Regions from separate parts of the Burkholderia sp. AU33423 genome, predicted to be linked through region 1. Evidence: predicted binding sites of a transcription regulator. Region 1 holds the regulator's gene; each other region holds the start of a gene.

The links. The regulator FNR, encoded in region 1, switches genes on or off when oxygen is low (the NO sensors DNR and NnrR bind a similar motif). The targets are predictions, from matches to a motif close to TTGATNNNNATCAA.
Region 2: CFB50_RS37405 (universal stress protein) is a predicted target of FNR. The motif match lies at 4,207-4,220, and genes of this name have one in related genera.
Region 3: CFB50_RS24880 (TraR/DksA family transcriptional regulator) is a predicted target of FNR. The motif match lies at 4,624-4,637, and genes of this name have one in related genera.

Annotation. Positions count from the first base shown of each region.
Region 1 is NZ_NKFH01000006.1:80,119-86,617, forward strand. Features, by position in the region: gene CFB50_RS18155 (aldo/keto reductase) at 1-490, opposite strand, end outside; gene CFB50_RS18165 (LysE/ArgO family amino acid transporter) at 875-1,495, opposite strand; gene CFB50_RS18170 (LysR family transcriptional regulator ArgP) at 1,606-2,499, shown strand; gene fnr (fumarate/nitrate reduction transcriptional regulator Fnr) at 2,553-3,299, opposite strand; gene CFB50_RS18180 (universal stress protein) at 3,402-3,869, opposite strand; gene CFB50_RS18185 (DUF3005 domain-containing protein) at 4,446-4,856, opposite strand; gene CFB50_RS18190 (hypothetical protein) at 5,134-5,367, shown strand; gene epsC (serine O-acetyltransferase EpsC) at 5,505-6,425, shown strand; gene CFB50_RS18200 (SDR family oxidoreductase) at 6,471-6,499, opposite strand, start outside.
Region 2 is NZ_NKFH01000010.1:478,076-484,574, forward strand. Features, by position in the region: gene CFB50_RS37390 (hypothetical protein) at 1-1,328, opposite strand, end outside; gene CFB50_RS37395 (3-deoxy-D-arabino-heptulosonate 7-phosphate synthase) at 1,515-2,927, opposite strand; gene CFB50_RS37400 (2-keto-4-pentenoate hydratase) at 3,244-4,005, opposite strand; gene CFB50_RS37405 (universal stress protein) at 4,301-4,780, shown strand; gene CFB50_RS37410 (DUF2964 family protein) at 4,794-4,985, shown strand; gene CFB50_RS37415 (tetratricopeptide repeat protein) at 5,089-6,273, opposite strand.
Region 3 is NZ_NKFH01000007.1:1,402,091-1,408,589, reverse strand. Features, by position in the region: gene CFB50_RS24900 (RNA 2'-phosphotransferase) at 1-197, shown strand, start outside; gene CFB50_RS24895 (DUF3995 domain-containing protein) at 207-623, opposite strand; gene ald (alanine dehydrogenase) at 969-2,084, shown strand; gene polX (DNA polymerase/3'-5' exonuclease PolX) at 2,139-3,908, opposite strand; gene CFB50_RS24880 (TraR/DksA family transcriptional regulator) at 4,064-4,456, opposite strand; gene CFB50_RS24875 (glycosyltransferase family 4 protein) at 4,769-5,941, opposite strand; gene CFB50_RS24870 (undecaprenyl-phosphate glucose phosphotransferase) at 6,095-6,499, opposite strand, start outside.

The DNA.
Region 1 (6,499 bases):
CGCGCAGGCGTGCGCCGCTGTAGTTCGATGCGCCGATGATGCGCACCTTGCCCGCGTCGATCAGCGTTTGATAGGCGCCGAGCGTTTCTTCGAGCGGGGCCGTATCGGCGAGGTCGCGATGCGAGAAATACAGGTCGATGTAGTCGGTCTGGAGGCGGCGCAGCGAATCGTCGGCGGCTTTCAGGATGTTGTCGCGGGTCAGCCCCGCGCGCGCGCCCAGCAGCCCGACCTTGGTCGCGATCACGACCCGCTCGCGTTTGCCGGTACGCTTGAGCCATTTGCCGATGATCGTTTCGGATTCACCGCCGCTGTTGCCGGGAACCCAGGCCGAATAGACGTCGGCCGTGTCGATGAAGTTGATGCCGGTGTCGGCGAGCGCGTCGAGCAGCGCAAACGACGTGTTCTCGTCGACGGTCCAGCCGAAGACGTTGCCGCCGAACGCTAGCGGCGAAACCTGGATGTTCGACGTGCCGAGGGTGCGTAGTGCCATGTTCTGCTCCGATATCTGCGGGGTGACGGAATGGAACTTCGGGATGGGCCGCAACGATCACGGCGAGACGACGGGGTACGCGGTGCGGTCACGCCGTTGTCGCGGGACGCCGGACATTCTCGCCGATCGCTCCGATTCGTGCAGGCGGCGCGCCGTCGCGATGGCAGGCGATTTGACGCAGTTGACGGACACCCCGTCCGTTGCGTGAGCGCTTCGCGTGGCTGCGTTCGATCAGGAACCGATTTTTGTTGCGGCTGGCGTGGCGGGGCGCGGAACCGCGCGTGGGCGGGAGCGGGTGGAAGGGCGGGAAGGGATGCTCCAGCGTGGCGCCGGAGCGGGCGGGACGACGGGCGGCGAGCGGCCGCCCGTGCGACGGTGAACCGGTCAGCGCAACTGCACCGCCGCGAGAAACAGCACCATGCTGCCGATCGCGCCATCCAGCACGCGCCACGCCATGGCCTTGCGGAACCACGGTGCCAGCAGTCGCGCACCGTAGCCGAGCCCGAGGAACCACACGACGCTGACCGACATCGCGCCGATCGCGAACGCGAGCCGCGCGCCTTCCGGCTCGCGTGCGCCGGCCGTGCCGATCAGCAGGAACGTGTCGAGATACACGTGCGGGTTGAGCCACGTGAACGCGAGCGTCATCAGCACGATCGCGAGGCCGCTCTGCGGCGGCGGCGCGACCGCGTCGCCGCGCACGTCGAGCGTTTCGTGGCCCGGCTTGAACGCGCGGCGCAGCGCGTTGATGCCGAACCACGCGAGATACGCGAGGCCGAGGTACAGCACCGCGTGGACGAAGGTCGGATAGCGTTCGACGAGCACCGATGCGCCGCCCACGCCCGCGCCGATCAGGATCATGTCGGACAGTGCGCACAGCAGCACGATCTTGCCGACGTGTGAGCGCATGATGCCCTGCCGCAGCACGAATGCGTTCTGCGCGCCGATGGTGACGATGAGCGATCCGCAGAGTACGGCGCCGTGGGAAAAAGCGAGCCAGTTCATGGTGGGTGACAACAGTGGAAGCAGTGGACGGATGAATCGGGTAGCGCTAGTCTGCGGTCAGCTTGAAAATAAGAGAAGCTAAATCACCTAATGCGGATTAAGGAAATCTAATGCTCGACTACGCGTTGCTCGATGCCCTCGCGGCCGTGATCCGGCACGGCTCGTTCGAGCGGGCGGCCAAGGAACTGAACGTCACGGCGTCGGCCGTGTCGCAGCGCGTGAAACTGCTGGAGGAGCGGGTCGGCAGCGTGCTCGTCAAGCGCGGGCAGCCATGCGTTGCGACGACGTCGGGGGCGCTGCTGTGCCGGCACACCGAGCGCGTGCAACTGCTCGAGGCCGAACTGGGGGGCCGGATGCCGGCGTTGCCGGGCCAGATCGCGAGCGCGTGGCCGACGTTGCGCGTGGCCGTCAACGACGACAGCGTCGCGACGTGGTTCATCGACGCGGTCGGGCCGTTCTGCACGGAGCGCGAGACGTTGCTCGACCTCGTGATCGACGACCAGGATTACACCGCGTCGCGCATTCGCGACGGCAGCGTGCAGGGCGCGGTGACCGCGCAGGCGGAGCCGATCCAGGGGTGCCGGTCGGAGCGGCTCGGGCGCATCCGCTATCGCGCGGTGTGCTCGCCGGCTTTTTACGAACGCTACTTCGACGCGGGCATTACGCGCGATGCGCTGCGCCGCGCACCGTGCGTGATGTTCAATCCGAAGGACGGGCTGCAGGCGCGTTTCATCCGGCGCGTGACGCGTGCGGATCTCGATCCGCCGCAGCACTGGATACCGCACGTCGCGGGCTACCTGCGTGCGTGCGAAACGGGCTTGGGATGGGGGATGTGTCCGGACCGGATGGTCGACCGCCAGCTGGTGGCGGGTGAACTGGTCGACATGTCGCGCGGGCGAACGATCGACATCGACCTTTACTGGCAGAGCTGGCGTTTGTCGATCGGCTGGCTCGACGATTTCAGCGCGGCGCTGAAGGCGCGCGCCGCGCTGTTTCTCGATTGACTGATCGCGTGACGCAGGCGGCGCGCGAGAGGGGCGCGCCGTGCGGCATCACATCAGACGTGATGCAAACCGTCGAAATCGACGATCTGGACGTGGCGGCCCTGCATTTCGATCAGGCCGCGCTTCTGGAATTTCGACAGCGTGCGGCTGACCGTTTCGAGCGTCATGCCGAGGTAGCTGCCGATGTCTTCGCGCGTCATCCGCAGGTTGAATTCCGACGGCGAGTAACCGCGCTTCAGGTAGCGCGACGAGACGTCGAGCAGGAATGCGGCGACACGTTCTTCGGCATTCAGCGAACCGAGCAGCATCGTTTGCGACGTTTCGCGCACGATCTGTTCGCTCATCAGCTTGTGCATGCGCAGCTGCATCGAACCGGCTTCGGAGCAGAGCGTCTTGAGCGCGCTGTATGGAATCACGCAGACCGAGCTGTCTTCCAGCGCGACCGCGGTGCGCGGATGCGTGTCGTCGCAGATGCCGTCGAGGCCGAGCGCTTCGCCGGCGAGATGCAGGCCGGTGACCTGCTCGCGGCCGTCGTGGCGCGTCGCGATGGTTTTCAATGAACCCGAGCGCACGGCGTACAGGTTGTCGAATGCGTCGCCTTCGCGGAACAGCGCTTCGCCGCGCTTGACGGGGCGCGCCGCGCAGATGACCGACTCGAGGCGACTGAGCGCCTCGGGCGCCAGGCCCTGCGGCATGCACAGGTGCCGCATTGCGCACGACGAGCAGTGCGCGGCCTGGCGAGGAGCCCAGCTACCGGCATGAGGCGTGGCGGCGGGACGTGTGGCGACGGGCGTCAGCATGATCGTTTACTCCGGCGTTGAATCGACGGAATCATTGTCCCACCGCAACTTGGCGCTGTCGGGTGACAAAACGTCGCGACGCGCGCGCATGCCGAACGCTGCTCACGCGGCCGGTTCGTCGACGTTGGCGGCCGCCGGAATCAGCAGCACGGGCAGCGTCGCGTGGCGCACGCATTGCTCGGCGATGCTGCCGAGCACGAGACGGCGGAACCCGCGGCGGCCGTGCGTGCCGAGCACGATGAGATCGGCACCGAACGCTTTCGCGCCGTCGAGGATCAGTGACGACACGTCGTTGAGCGACGTCGCTTCGCCCAGCTTCGTCTCGCCTTTCACGCCCGCTGCCTGCATCAGCGCGGTGAAATCCTTCGCGAGTGCGTTGCCCTGCGCGACGAGCTGATCGCGCAGCACGGATGGATCGTAGCCGGGCACGTTGTAGTAGATCGCGGCGTTCTCGACGACGTAGAACGGTTGCAGCTCGGCACCGTGCGATTTCGCGAGCGCCAGTGCGGCATCGAACGCATGGCGGGACGTGTCGCTGCCGTCGACGGCAACCAGAATACGCTTGTACATAGTGTCTCCGAGTGGCGGGTTGAAACGAAGTCGGCCGGATGGCCGATCGGGCTGGGCAATGCGCAGGCTGCGAGGCAGAGTAAACCAATGACCGGGACTTTGCAGTGAGGTGCCGGTCGTGCCGCGCGGCGGCGCCGCTTCCGTTTCCGCGGCGCACTGCCATGCATCTGGCGCATGCTGCGACGCGCGACGCGCGACGCGTGTCGTGCGACGTGGTGGTCGCTGTCGTCTGCATCGTCGACGGGAAGGCATGCGCGCGCATCGGCGTCGCGCGTGGCGCACGCACACGCGCACGCCGATCGCATCGACACGGCACGACGGTCACGCGGATGCATTGCCCGCATCGCCATTCAATCGCAACCGCGGCGTTTCGACATGACCTCGATCAACGCATGTGCGTCAGCGCAATTCACGGCGTGCATGGCACTGCCGGTGCCGCTGCGTGGAATCGTTCGTTCGTGCATCGTGCGGTTGCCGGTGCAGGATCGGCACACGATCGCGTATGCCGATCCCCGGCCATCGGCTGCCGGCCGATACCGGTGCGCAATCGAACGATCGATTCAAACGCCGCGCCGGCTATCTCGGCACGGCGGTCAGCTCGAAGACGCGTTCCGGCCGACGCTGGTGGCCGGGCCAGTACGTGCTGCCGTACATCCGGTGGACGGGGCCGAACAGCGCGTCGCTCATGGGTGGCGGCGCGTCGAAGCCCTTCTCGATCACCATGTAGCCGGCACGCAGCGCGAACGCCGGATGATTGCCGCCGGGGCGGCTGTCGAAACCGGCGAAGCCGTCGCCGGCTTCCGGCATCGCATTGACGAGCGACGCGTTGCTGCGCGTGATTTCGTCGGGCGAGATCGGTCCGCCGCCGGCAAGGCGCGACGCCTCTCGGTTCTTGCCGTCGGTGTCGACCGTGCTGTCGTGCGTGTCGTCGTTGTCGAGCTCGATGCTGCGCGGACGCGAACGATCGGTTTGATCGGATGATTCCATCGCGGCTCTCCTCGCGGCGAAGCGTTCCGGATCGAAGCAAATCCCGTTCCGGGCGTGACGGGAAAAGGCGCGCGGGCGATCGCCGCGGTCGCGCGACGCGCACTGATTTGTCATGATTTATTTCAGCTAGAAGACCCGTTTTCTACAGAGTATGATTCTTTTCCTGCGAAGCGGCGACAGGGGATTCGGTCGCGCCGCCTCTGCCCGCGCCGGGGGCCGCAGCACCCTTAAAGACGGGTAGTGAACAACAAAGCAAGGGACTAGAGGTGGCGGATTCATGCAAGCGACTACTGCCTTCACGCACCGCGGTTATCTGTTGAACTGCGCGCCCGCGCGTACCAGTGACGGTTCGTTCAAACCCTACGTCGTGATCTCCCGATCGAGCGACGGGGAACTCGTTGCGAACCGATTTTTCCCGATCGAGCTCCAGTTCAACGACGAAAGCGACGCGATCGCGCACGCGCGCGACTGGGCCGTGCGATGGATCGACGCGAGCAGCATCACGATCTGACGCCGTCGCGATCCAGTGCCATCGGCCGTCCGGCCGATCCCCGGCGTGCCGCTCCCGGACGGAAAACGCGGTAATCTTGCGGAACCCGTCACTTTATTAGCGGCCGTGCGACCGAGCGCGGCCGCCTGCATTGGCATATGTCGACATCACCCGCCCGTCAGTGGGGCCTTGAAGAAATCGTTGCCGGCTTGCGCGAGTCGCGCGAGGAACTCCATCGCACGCGCCATCCACGCGGCATTCGCGAACTGCCGTCGCGCGATGCGATCTGCAAGATTGTGACCGGCCTGCGCGCGTCGATGTTTCCGACGCACTACGGCGCCCCCGATCTGACCGACGAAAGCGTCGACTTCTACGTCGGCCACACGCTCGAGAGCACGCTGCGCATTCTGTCCGAACAGATCCGCCGCGCGCTGCCGTTCCTGCCCGAGCATGCCGATACGCCGTTCGCGGAGCTCGACGAACGCGCGTTCGAAATCGCGCGCGAATTCGGCCGGCAGTTGCCGGCGGTCCGCGCGCTGCTCGTCAGCGATATCCAGGCCGCGTATGCCGGCGATCCGGCCGCGCAGCACATCACCGAGATCCTGCTGTGCTACCCCGGCGTGCTGGCGATGATGCATCACCGGCTCGCGCACGCGCTGCACCGGCTGGGCGTGCCGCTGCTGGCGCGATTCATCAATGAAATCGCCCACTCGGCTACCGGCATCGACATCCACCCGGGCGCGCAGATCGGCCCGAGCTTCTTCATCGACCACGGCACGGGCGTCGTGATCGGCGAGACGGCGATCATCGGCGAGCGCGTGCGCGTGTACCAGGCCGTCACGCTCGGCGCGAAGAGCTTCCCCGCCGATGGCGACGGTGCGCTGGTCAAGGGCAATGCGCGGCACCCGATCGTCGAGGACGACGTGGTGATCTACGCGGGCGCGACGATTCTCGGCCGCGTGACGATCGGGCGCGGCTCGGTGATCGGCGGCAACGTGTGGCTCACGCACAGCGTGCCGCCCGGCACGAGCGTCGCGCAGGGCAAGGTTCGCGAAGGCGGGAGCGCCGACAAGCCGTAACGCGGCGCGCGGCCGACGGCTGCCGGCCGCCACGGCGCGCACCGGTCAGTGCTTGCCGTCGGGCGCGCGGTGCT
Region 2 (6,499 bases), on a different contig from region 1:
TCCTCCAGCGCGAACCCGCGCAGCGCCTGCTGGCTCAGGCCGAAGTAGTCGAGCGGCTCCGCGGGCGTCTGCGGCAGCAACGCGAGCGCGGCGTCCGGCTTGTGGCCGATCTGCACGTACCAGGTCGCGAGCAGGTAGTCGTAGAGCGCGGGCGCGTTCGCGAAGCGCGGCTTCTGCGCCTGCAGGTCGTCCAGCGTCAGCGGCTTGGCGCGGCTCGAGTCGCTGTTTTCCGACGTGCGCATGCGCAGCAGGTCGACGGTCGCGAGCACGGTCGGCGACTGGATCTGGCTCGCGTCGAATTCCGACCCGAACAGCAGCTTGCTGTCGAGTTCGTTCGCGAGCTGGATTAACGGCACGTTCGACGTCGCCGGCGACCAGCGCGCGAGCGCGTGGCCGTACAGGTCGGCCTGCTGCGTGACGTTGCCGCCAAGCCACGCGACACGCCGCAGCAGCCCGTTTGCGGAGGTCGCATAGCGGCCCTGCGGGTACACCTTCAGGTAAGTGCGAAACACCGTATTCGCGGCGTCGAGCGACACCTTCGTCACGCGGCCGCGCGTCGGCGTGGGGCTGTCGTTGTCGAACACGTTGGCCTGCGCGGCGTTCAACTGCGCGCGCCCGGCCATATAGAGCCCGGTTTCCTTCAGCCACGGGTTCGCGCTGTGCGACGCGCTCGCGAAGGCCCGGGTCGCGGTGAGGAAGTCGGCGCGGTAGAACGCGTTCGTACCGTCCAGGTACGCGGCGAACTGCTGGCCGAGCGGCGACTTGACCGGCGGTTTCGTCCAGGCGGCGCTCGCGCCGCCGGCGGCACAGGTCTTCTGCGCGATGTCGGCACGCGCCGCGCGCAGGCGCGCGGCTTCGTCGGCGGGGAGGCCGCCGGCACTGCCCAGTGCGTCGTTGAATGCGTCTGCGCCCGAGGTCATGCTGCGGCAGATGCTGCCTTCGCCGTCGGCGTACTGGTTCGACGGTGTTTCGGTCTCCGCCGCGCCGCCGGTCTTGTCGGGCGTCTTCTGCCCGATATAGATCCATCCGGAAAAGTCCATCGGAAACGGCACGATGATCTGGTTGATCCGGTCCTTCGCCGGGATCGTCTTCGGGTCGGGAAACGCCTGCGCGACCTTGGCGCTGTCGACCATCATCAGCATCGCGTTGATGCGCGTGTCGTTGGCGGGGCTCAGTATCGGCAGGTTGCCGCAGAAGTACGCATTCTGCCGGAGCGTGACCGGCGCTTCGCAGCTATCGTCCGAGCTGGCATGGGCCGCCGGAATCCAGAACAGGCTGGCCGCCAGCGCGGCGAACAGGTTTCGATGCAGCAATGGGCTTTTAGGCATTTTTTCTTGTGCCGGGTGTGGGGCCGCAGCGGCCGGGTCTCTCAGGTGAGGCGTTTCGCCCCGGCGCGTATCGTACCGCACTGGATGCACGAATTTCGCCGGTGCGGGCGGCGGCCGGGCGCATCGGCAACCGGTGTGCGCCGGACGGCTAGTCGTATCGATGGTCGGTCCGATCCGGCTCCCGCATCACGCGTACACGCTGCTGGCGACGCCGTCGTCGGCCACATCGTCGATCGCGGCCCGCAAGTCGTCGATCGCCACCATCAGCTCGCGGACCTGCCGCAACGACGGGTACTGGTGCAGCACGGCATGCCATTGCGGCAGCGTCAGCAGCGCGTGCCAGACGACACCCAGGCCGCCCGGATCGGCATCCGGCCGCTGCGCGAGCGCGCTCGCGTATTCGAGGCTCGCCTGCGCCGACAGCAGCTGCATCCGGCTGGCGGCGCCCAGCAGGCGCGGCGTCGTGTCGGCGGACGCATCGCAGCAATAGAGCACTTCCCGTGGCAGCGTCGCTTCGTCGGTCGTCAGCGCCCGCAGCGATGCGCCGTGCACGCGCACCGTGCCCTGGTGCGTATCGAACGCATAGAGCGTGTCCGGGTCGGCCTGAGCGAGCAGGTTCAGGCCGCGCAGCAGCCGCGGCAGGTCGGTCGTCGCGGCATCCGCGGACGCTTTCGCTTCGACGAGGAAGCGCACGTTCCACGCGGGCGCCGGGTCATCGCCGCGCGTGCGTTCGAGCAGGATCGCGTCCCATTCGGTTTTCGCGCGATCGTGGCGGCCCGGAATCGATGACGGCACGCGCATCGACGTCACCACCCGGTACGTGCGGCGTGCGTCGACGGCGTCGAGCCGGCGCGCCAGCGCGTCGAGCGCCTGCGCGGCCAGCGCTTCGACGGCTGCGCCGCGCTGCTGCGACGCGACGCCCTGCGCGACGGCGACGGTGCTGCCTTCGAGCGGGCCCTGGCGCACCCAGAGCGCCCGGTAGCGACGCACGTGCTCGTCCGCTGCCAGTGCGTCGACGCGCAGCATGCGTTCGAGCGCGGGGCTGTCTTTCAGCTTGATGATGTCCTGCTCGAACGCGGTGTCGGTCGCCATGTCCGGCAGCGCGAGCAGGTGCCGCAGCGTGTCGTGCAGATCGGCCCACGACGCGGCGGTGGCGGCCGCATGCAGCCGCGCGAGCCCGTCGCGTTGCCATGGGCGGGCGCTGCGCTCGAGCTTGGCCGGGTGCGCGATCGCGTTGACGGCCGAGTGCAGCGCGCGACGGTCCTGCTCGGCATGCGCGGACAACGACGCGTATTCGCGCACGCTCGGCGCATCGTGCCGCAGCACCGCGGCCTGAAAGGCGGGATCGCCGGCGTGCGTATCCATCGCATCGCGGATCATCTGCGCGAGGGCGTCGATGAAGCGCTGCCGCAGTGCCGCGTCGGGGGCCTGCCCGTCGCTTCGCATCCGGCGTGCTTCCTCGATCACGCTCGCGAGCGTGGCGGCCGGGTTCGCGGCGTCGGACGGCGACGAAGCGCTGTCGAGCGGCGGCAGCCGGTAGCGGCGCGCGACGGTGCGCAGGGTTTCGTCGAGCAGGGCGGGAAGCGGTGTCAGCGACATGGTCGGTATCGGCTTGAAGGCGATGCGCGTGCCCGGGGTGAGGGCGTGGCGGGCGCGATGATGTGCAACGTTATCACGCCGGGTCGGTCGGCACGACGGCGCAGGCGTATCTGCGCGTGCCGATCGGCGTCGGCATCAGCATGGGTGGGACTCGGATGCGTGGTCGCGGGCGTGGCTGCGATGACGCTGCCTTCGCGGCAGCGCGGGCAGCCACGCACCTGACAACGGTCACGAAACACGCCACGCATCGATCTCCGCTGTCATGCTGCGATCAGCGATCAGCGATCAGCGCAGCCGCTCCCGCGCACCAACCGCATCACGCCGTCAACGTCACCGACAGGCTGCCGAGTTCGCCGAAGCGCACCGTCAGCGCGTCGCCGAGCGGCACGTCGATCGCGCCCGCGTACGAACCGGTCGTCACGATCTGCCCGGCGCGCACGGCGTCGCCGCGCGAGGCGAGGAAATTGACGAGCCACACCAGCGGCTTCAGCGGATCACCGTCCGGATGGCGGCCGTCGATCGTGCGGTTCAGCGCGCCTTCGAACGACAGCGCCAGCGTCTCGAGCGGCACGTTCAGCCCGTCGGGCACGACCGGGCCGACACATAGCCCCTGGTTGAATTGCCCGTCGGCCAGCAGCTCGAACTTCGACGCGCGCGTGGGCTCCGCATAGCGGCAGCCGAGCACTTCGAGCACGATGCGCACTTCGCGGATCGCGTCGCGCACGTCCTGTTCGTCGTACGGCTGTTCGCGTGCAGGCAGGTCGCGATCGAGCACGAACGCGATTTCCGGTTCGATCCGCACGATCGGGCCGCCGACGACGCGGTACGGCGCGTCGGCCTCGCGGATCGTCGACGCGAAGATCGGCGCGAGGATCACGCGGTCGGGCGGCGGCAGCGCGCATTTCCAGCCGCCGACGGGTTCGCCGAGCAGGTCGGCCACGCGCTGCTGGATCGCGAGGGCGGTCTCGACGTTCTCGGGGCGCAGCGCATCGGGCAGCAGCGGGCCGGGCGAGCCGGCATGGCGGGCGGCGACGAGATGCTGGGCGGCGCCGTCCACGCGTTCGGTAGTCGTTGTCATGTCGGTTGAGCGAGTTGAAAGTGGGCCGGCAAATAAGGGCCGGACGAAAGTCGCACATTCGATGATAGCGCTTTCGGCACGATGACCGCTCGATTGCGCTGCTTCGGCTTCTGTGTCAGCCAGGTTTGCGACCTTGCCGCAAGCGAGAGGGACCGGCGTCACGTCGCGGCGCTTTGCCGCACGGACAGTGTCGGGTCGACCTTGATCGCCATCAACATTCAAACCTGCCATCCGCCGATGATGGTGACAAGGCCGCGCGATCTGACGCGTGGCAACTCACCCCAGCGAGGTTCGCATGTACGAGAAGATCATGGTGGCCGTCGACGGCAGCGCTTCGTCGAAGCAGGCGCTTGCCGAGGCAGTGAAGGTCGCGCTGGCAAGCGACGCACACGTCAGCGTCGTGTATGTGGTGGACAAGTCGGTGCTGTTCACTTACGCGGGCCGTTTCGATCCGCACGCACTGGTCGAGGAAATCCGCGACGACGGGCGCAAGGTGCTGCGCGAAGCCGAGCAGATCATCGCGCTGGCGGGCGCGAAGGGCGAGGCCGAACTCGTCGAGACCGAAAGCATCGGCGAGGACATCGCGGAGCGTCTGCAGCGTTACGTGAAGGAAGGCGGGATCGATCTCGCGGTGGTCGGCACGCACGGGCGGCGCGGGATCCGGCGCGTGCTGCTCGGCAGCGTCGCGGAGCGCTTCGTGCGCGGCTCGAAGTGCCCGGTGCTGCTGATTCGCGGCGACGATGACGACGTAGCGGCTGCCGCCGCGGCTGCTTGACGCGGCGCGCGCGATGATCCGCCGCCAGTCCCGCATCGTCGTCGCGGCGATCGCCGTGTTCGTGTCGCTCGCGGGGATGATGGCCGTCGTGTCGGGGCTGCTGTTCGACAACGCGATGGCGCTGCGCGGCGGCGCCATCGCGCTGGTCGTCGGCGTGGCCGGCTTCGTCGTGATGCTCAACCCGGGCGCGAAAGGCGAAGCGTGAGGCGGGCGGGCCCGCACGGCTGCTTGCGTCCGACCGCGGGGGAGACAGCCGGCAACCGCTGTCCGCAAGACCGGCGACAGCCGCTGCCGCGCGGCTTTTCCACTTACTCGCTGGCGGTACCCGGCGCCTTCGTGCCGTCCTGCCCGATCTGTATCGCCAGCCGCTTCAACGTTTCCGCCAGCTCGTCGTTCTTCGGCTGAATCTTCCGCGCCTGCGCGAACACCTCGCGCGCTTCATCCTGGCGGCCCAGTTTCCACAGCACTTCGCCCTTGTGCGTCAGTCCGGTCGCATGGGCTTCGCCTGCGTCATTGTTCGTGTCGCCGTCCTTCGCGAAGATCGCGATCGAGCGGTCGAACCACGTGAGCGCCTCGTCGTTGCGGCCGAGGCGATACAGCGCCCAGCCCTTGCTGTCGAGCGCATACGCATCGTCCGGCGATTCCGCGAGATGCGCGTCGATCATCGCGAGCCCGCGCTCGACTGCGACGCCGGCGTCGGCGAGCCGGTAGCCGATGTCGTTCCGGCGATCGTCGGGAATCCTGTCGAGATCGAGCGCGGCGGCCACGCGGCCCTCGTCGCGTTCGGCGATCGCGAGCGACAGCAGCTTGGCCACGATCTGCTGCCGCAATTCGCTGCTGATCCGGTCGCCGTTGGCGACCAGGCTGCCGAGGTATTGCGTGTAGAGGTCAGGCGCGCCCGGGGCGTCCGCGTTGTTCGCGATGGTCAAGCCCGGGCCCGCGCACCAGTCGGTGTCGGCCGCCCCGGCCAGCGTGCCGGCGTAAAGATTGACGTTGCGCGGCGTGCGCGATTGCGCGTAGTAGGTGTAGCCGTTCGCATCCGAATAGCCGCAGGCCAGGTATTCGTTCTCCACGTCCAGCACGTATGGGAAATGGCCGATCGGTGCCGAGCCGCCCGGCTCGACCAGCCGGAACGATTCGCCGAGATCGCCGTCGCCGACGATTGGGTTGAGCACCCATTGCTTCTCCGGATGCAGCTTCGGCAGCCGGACCCGGACGGTGCGCCCTGCCGCGTCGGTCGTGCCGAAGATCACGCTGTCACGCTGCTCCGGCTTGACGGGCAGCCCCGCGATGACCTGACCGGGCAGGTACAGCCGGTAGCGCGCACTCGGTAGCGGCTGGTGCGTGACGGGGTCGCGCAGCACGAACTGGTGAACGTAAGGCCCTTTTCCGAGCGACGCGGTCGGCGCGACGTAGGTGCGCGCGTAGGCGGCGGGCAGGGCGGTGCAGCTCAGGGCCGCGGCAACGAGCGCGGCGAGAAGGCGGGATGTCATGAAATTGCGGTTCTTGTTGGTAAAGGTTTATTGACCGACGGCCGGAATTGCACTGAGCGAACCGTGTGACCGTCGATATCCCGCTGCGGATACCGTTACGCATGGCCGAATCGTCCAGCGCAATTCAACGCGGATCTCGCCCGGCGCAACGTGATGCGAGGAAGCGGCGGACGGATGACGCGGGAATGCAGTGCGGAGCATAGCAGGCCGTGTCGAGCGTCTCGCT
Region 3 (6,499 bases), on a different contig from region 1:
ATCACGTGCATCTGTCGCCGGACATCCGGACGGCGCTGGCCGTCGGCACGCGCTACGGCGTGCCCGTGATACTCGAGGTCGATGCGCAGCGCATGCATCGGCAAGGCCACACGTTCTTCGTCGCGGAAAACGGCGTATGGCTGACCGACACCGTGCCGGCGGAATTCCTCAAAGAGATGGACGGGCCCGCGCGCTGAGACGCGCGCTCACCACGGCCAGAACATCGACGCGATGGACAGCGCCAGCGCCGCGCAAAGCGGCGAGTAATACAGCGTGTCCATGCGTGCGAAACGCGACCCGCGAATCCGCTTGAAGAAGCCGACGTAACGGAAATCGCCGACGGCCCGCACCGCGAAGATCAGTGCGAACGCAACGACCGCGAACGAGATCGTGCCGGGATACGCGTTCGGCCCCAGCCAGCCGGCACGCGCGGCAACCACGCAGGCGCCGCCCAGCAACGCCACCGCGACCGCGAGCGTGCCGATGGCGGTCGGCCGCAATAGCGGCTCGCCGTCCTGCTCCGGAATGGCGGCCCCCTTGCCGCGCCGCCCGCCCAACGCCCAGTAGACGTGAACGAGCGCGATTGCGCAAAGCGTCGGCACGCTGAAATACGCTCCGGTCATGTCGGTCAATGTCCTCGTGTCGTTGTCTCGTTATCTCGATGTGTTGCCGGCAGCGTTCCGGCACGCGGCCTCGGTCCGCGACACACGTGACGATACCGAAACCCGGCAACACGTGCATTGCGACCGCCGGTCGCAACCCGCCACCCGTCACCCGCGGCAGCGCATGTTGCGATGCAGTGCGCGCGCCGGTGCACGCGACCCGGCCGCTTGACTTCCCTCCGCGCACTACTACCCTGTTATTCCAGTACTGCGGTCGATACGCCGCTGCGCGATCGGCCGCACGGGCATCGTTCGCCGCGAGGCGCACCTGCACGACAACGATAACGAAGGCCATGGAGGCGACTCATGCTGATCGGTGTGCCGAAAGAGATCAAGAACCACGAATATCGCGTGGGCCTCACGCCGGCCGGCGCGCGTGAACTGACGCGGCACGGCCATCGCGTATTGGTGCAGCGCGGCGCGGGCACGGCGATCGGCCTGCTCGACAACGACTACACGGCCGCGGGCGCATCGCTCTGCGACGGCGCCGACGAAGTCTTCGCGCGCGCCGACATGATCATCAAGGTCAAGGAGCCCCAGCCGGCGGAATGCGCGATGCTGCGACGCGGCCAGATTCTCTACACGTACCTGCATCTCGCACCCGATCCCGACCAGGCGGCCGCGCTCGTGAAGTCCGGCGCCGTCTGCATCGCCTATGAAACCGTGACGGGCCCGGGCGGCGGCCTGCCGCTGCTCGCGCCGATGAGCGAGGTGGCCGGGCGCATGTCGATCCAGGTCGCGGCGACCCACCTCGAAAGCCCGCGCGGCGGGCGTGGCCTGCTGATGGCCGGGGTGCCCGGCGTGCCGGCCGCGCATGTCGTCGTGCTCGGCGCGGGCGTGGTGGGCACCGGCGCCCTGCAGATGGCGGTCGGCCTCGGCGCACGCGTCACCGTGCTCGATACCAACGTGAACCGGCTGCGCCAGCTCGACCTCGTCTTCGCCAACCGGATCGCGACCGTCTGCTCGAATGCACACACGATCGACGAAGCCGTGCGCGATGCCGACGTCGTGATCGGCGCCGTGCTCGTGCCGGGCGCGTCGGCGCCGCGGCTTGTCACGCGCAACATGATCGCGACGATGCGCACGGGAGCGGTCGTCGTCGACGTCGCGATCGACCAGGGCGGATGCTTCGAGACCTCGCATGCGACAACGCACGCGGACCCGACCTTCGTCGTCGACGGCGTCGTGCACTACTGCGTCGCGAACATGCCCGGCGCAGTCGCACGCACGTCGACCTTCGCGCTGAACAACGCGACGCTCACCCATGCGCTCGCGCTCGCCGACAAGGGCTGGAAGCAGGCGATGACCGACGATCCGCATCTGCGCGCGGGCCTGAACGTGTGCGAAGGACACATCACGTACGAAGCCGTCGCGCTGGCGCTCGGCCTGCCCTATGTGCCGGCGACCGGCGTACTGGTATGACGTGACCGCATTCATGATCGGCCAGCCGCCGACGGCACGCGCCGCCGGCTGCGTTCACGCGCCCTTCGCGCCGCCGCTGCGCTTCGACGCGCCGCCCGCTCCCATCGTGCGTGCAAGCAGCGGCCTCAATTGCGCGAGCGTGCGCGTGTTCAGCACGTCGGACCGCGTGAGCCAGCCACGTCGCGCCTGATCGACGCCGTACGCGAGATTGTCGAGTTCGTCCGCACTGCACGCATCCGAGCCGATCGCCACCGGCACGCCGGCCTTCGCGGCCTCGCGGCACCAGACGTCCGGCAGGTCGAGCCGCCGCGGCTGCGCATCGAGTTCGACAAAGCAGCCGCGCGCCGCGGCGTGCGCGATCACGCGCGGCACGTCGAGTTCGCATGCATCGCGCTCGCCGAGCACGCGGCCCGTCGGGTGCGCGAGAATCGTGAAATGCGGATGATCCATCGCGCGCAGCATGCGCGCGGTCTGCGCGTCGCGCGACAGTGCGAAGCCGTCGCGTACCGCACCGACCACGAGATCGAGCCGGCCGAGCATCGCATCGGGCACATCGAGGCTGCCGTCCTCGCGAATGCTCGCCTCCACGCCCTTGAGCAGCACGAAACCGTCGAACGACGCGTTGAGGCGATCGATCTCGTCGAGCTGCCGGGCAAGCCAGTCGAAGTCGCTGCGGCTGCCGCCGGCATCCGGTGCCCGGTCGGTGATGGCCAGGTACGCGAACCCGCATGCGCGTGCCGCATCGGCCATCGCACGCAGGCTGTCGCGGCCGGCCGACGCGTCGGTATGCGCATGCAGATCACCGTGCACGTGCTTGCGCTCGACCAGTGCCGGCAGCTCGCCCACCCGCGCGGCGTCGATCTCGCCGCGATCCTCGCGCAACTCGGGCGGCACGTCGTGCAACCCGATCGCCGCATAGACCGACGCCTCGGTCGCGCCGGCAATCCGTTCGTCGCCGCGAAACACGCCGTATTCGTTGATCTTCAGCCCGCCGGCCTGCGCGATCCTGCGCAACGCGATGTTGTGCGCCTTCGATCCCGTGAAGTAGACGAGCGCCGCGCCGAACGCATCGGCATCGACGACGCGCAGGTCGACCTGCAACCCGCTGGCGAGCACGACGCTCGACTTCGTCTTGCCGTGCGCGAGCACGCGCGCAACCTCGCCATAGCCGACGAACGCTTCGGCGACGGCCACCGGATCACGTGCGGTGACGAGGATGTCGAGATCGCCGACCGTCTCGCGCCGGCGGCGGAAACTACCGGCCGCCACGACCTTGCCGACGCCCGCGATCGCGCGCAGGCGGTCGAGCAGCGGCAGCAGCGAGTGCGCCGCATCCGGCAGCAGGAAACGTTGGGGTTCGCGCTTCAGCCGGTCGTCGATCGCTTCGAGCAGATGCGCTTCGGTTTTCGGGCCGAAGCCCGGCAGCTCGCGCACGTGCCCGCTCTTCGCTTCCGCGCGAAGCTGCTCGAGCGAATCGACGTGCAGTGCGTCATGGAGCGCCTTCACACGCTTCGCGCCGAGCCCCGGCACGTCGAGCAGCTCGACGATCGCGCCCGGCAGCGCGTGGCGCAGCGTTTGCTGTAGTTCGCAGGTACCGGTCGCGGCGATCTCGCGCAGCTTCGACGCGAGATCGGGCCCGATCGACGGAATCTTCCCGAGATCGTCGCCGTTCGCGATCATCGTCGGGATATCGCGCCCGTAGTCGGCAATCGTCCGTGCTGCGTTGCGATAGGCACGCACCCGGAACGGATTGGCGCCCTGGATCTCGAGCATGTCGGCAATCTCGGCGAACACGGCCGCGCATCCGGCATTGTGGATCGGCATGATCGGCGTGACTCCCTTCCACGTGGATGACGCCGCGCGCATGCGCGACGGCGTCTGCCCGCCCGGCGCCGCATGCTGACGCCGCCGGGCGCCCGTTCATCATCGTACGCCGGCCGCGCCGCACGTGCCGCGCCGCGATGGCGACGACGTCAGCGTCAGAGGGAGGCGCGCGGCGTCGTGGCGTATTGCCGCTCGTAGATCGACTGGCAATGCGTGCAGCGTTCGGCGGCCGGGCGCGCCAGCAGGCGCTCGTAGCCGACCGAGCCGTCGCAGTCGATGCACTCGCCGTAGCTGCCGTCGCGCATCCGCTGCTGGGCACGGCCGATCGCGCGCAGCTCGGTCAGTTTCATGCCGATCAACGCATGATCGACGTCGACGAACAGATCCGCATTGGCCTCGTCACCCTCGTCCGGCGCCGCGCCGGCGAGGTCTGCGTAGGACTCCGACGCGCGCTGGTCTTCGCTGCTGCGGATCTCCGCACGCAACGTCTGCTCGCTCTCGTTGAGCCGCTGTTTCAGCGTCTGCCGTTGTTGTGGGTCGAGCGCCATGGCCGTCTCTCCTGTTCCGGGTTCCGCGCGGAGCATTGCGGCGCGCGGTGTCGCGCCGGTGCGCGGCGGGCCGGCGTCACCGCCTGCCACCGTGTCCGGATGGGCGCCCGGCGACACGCAGTGCCGGACGCATTCGACGCAGGATAAACCCATTGAACACGCGTGTGTTGACCGGAATCAGCGTGCGCTGCAGCGCTCGCCCGATGCGCGCCGGAACTGGGGACGGACGGTAAATCGCGACATCGTCGAATGCGGTTATCGCAGACGCCGCCGGCGTCGCCCGACCCGTCTGCAACGTTGCGTCATCGCACGTCAAGCATCGGCACGGACGATGTCGATCAACGTGCGCGCCGAGCGCTGCCAGCTGTACCGATGCGCGTGCTCGCGGCCCAGCGTGCGCAGCCGTGCCCGCAGTTCGGGATCGTCCATGACGCGGGCGATCGCCGCGGCGATATCCGGTGGTGAATACGCATCGCAGAACAACGCTGCACCGCCGCAGACTTCGGGAAGCGCCCCTTCGTGCGACACGATGACCGGGCAGCCACATCGCATCGCCTCGAGCGGCGGCAACCCGAATCCTTCGTAAAGCGACGGAAACACGAAGCAGCCTGCATGCTCGTACAGCGCCTTCAGCTCGCCGTCGGTCACGTAACCGGCCCATGTGACGTACGGATCGTCTTCGCGCAGGCCCGCCGCGCGTGCGCCGAAGACCTTCGCATTGGCGCCCCCCGCGATCACGAAGCGCAACGTCGGGTGCGACTCGCGCATCAGCGCCACCGCAGCCAGTGCGCGCACGAGATTCTTGCCGGGCGCAAGCGACCCGACAAACAACACGTAGCGGTCCGTCTCGAGATTCAGGCGCGACAGCACGCCGGAATCGGCATCGATGCGGTCGATATGATCGACCGCCCCCGGCACGACCGACAGGCGCGCCGGCGGCACGCCAAGCCGCGCGGCCAGCCGCGCCCGCGAAAAATGCGAGACCGTCACGATATGGCGCGCACGTCGCTTCATGATCGAGAATGCGAAGCGGTACCAGAGGCGGAACGCCATCGAATAGCCGGCCGGCAGATCGAAAATCGCCGCGTCATGAATCATCAGCAGCTGATCGCGCTTGACCAGCGGGCCAATGTTGCAAAGGCTCAGCAAGGTCCGGCCGCGCGTCGTGCGCGGCAGCGTCCATTGTTCCCACAGCGTGCCGTGCCGGCGCCCGGACGTCAGCGATCGCGCGCCGGCCGGCATGGCCGCCGGATCGTGATCGGACGGCACGACGAGCGACGGGGCATCGTCGGCGCTTGCGATCCGCGCGAGCTCCGCCGTCAGTTCGTATGCCACGCGCTGAACGCCCGTCATGCGCTGCGCGGTGAATTTTCCGTTGATTGCGAGCCGGCGCGGCCGCGCGGCATACGCGGCCGTGCCGGCGCCCCGCTCCGCGCGCGCTTCCTGCAATACCGATGCGCTTCGCTCTCGAATCGACGTTGACATGATCGTGACCATTCCGATGGCTGCGGCGCGCCGTTGCGCCGCCGGACACCCCGTTGCGCGGGATGCTGCTGTGCCGTCAGTGTGTCCGTCACCTGCACTCCGGTCGGTACGTTCGATCGCACAACGCGCCGCTTTCCGGATGATTTGACATCCTTAGAATGCATTGCGTCCGATGAATCCCCGAACGATCGTCAACAGGATGATCTTCATGTCGAACCAGAAGCTCCAGTTCTGCATGTAGAACAGATCGAACTTCACACGCGCTTCCATCGCCTCGACCTTGCGCGTCTCGCCGCGATAGCCGTTCACCTGCGCCCATCCGGTGATGCCGGGCCGCACGCGGTAGCGGTACATGTAGCAGTCGATCAGTTGCCGGTAGAAGTCGTCGTGTTCGATCGCGTGGGGGCGTGGGCCGACGACCGACATCTGCCCGAACAGCACGTTGAAGAACTGCGGCAGTTCGTCGAGCGACGTCCGCCGCAGGAACGCGCCGACGCGTGTGATCCGCGAATCGTTGCGCGACGCCTGTCGCACGACGCCCGGTTGGTCGCGATGCAC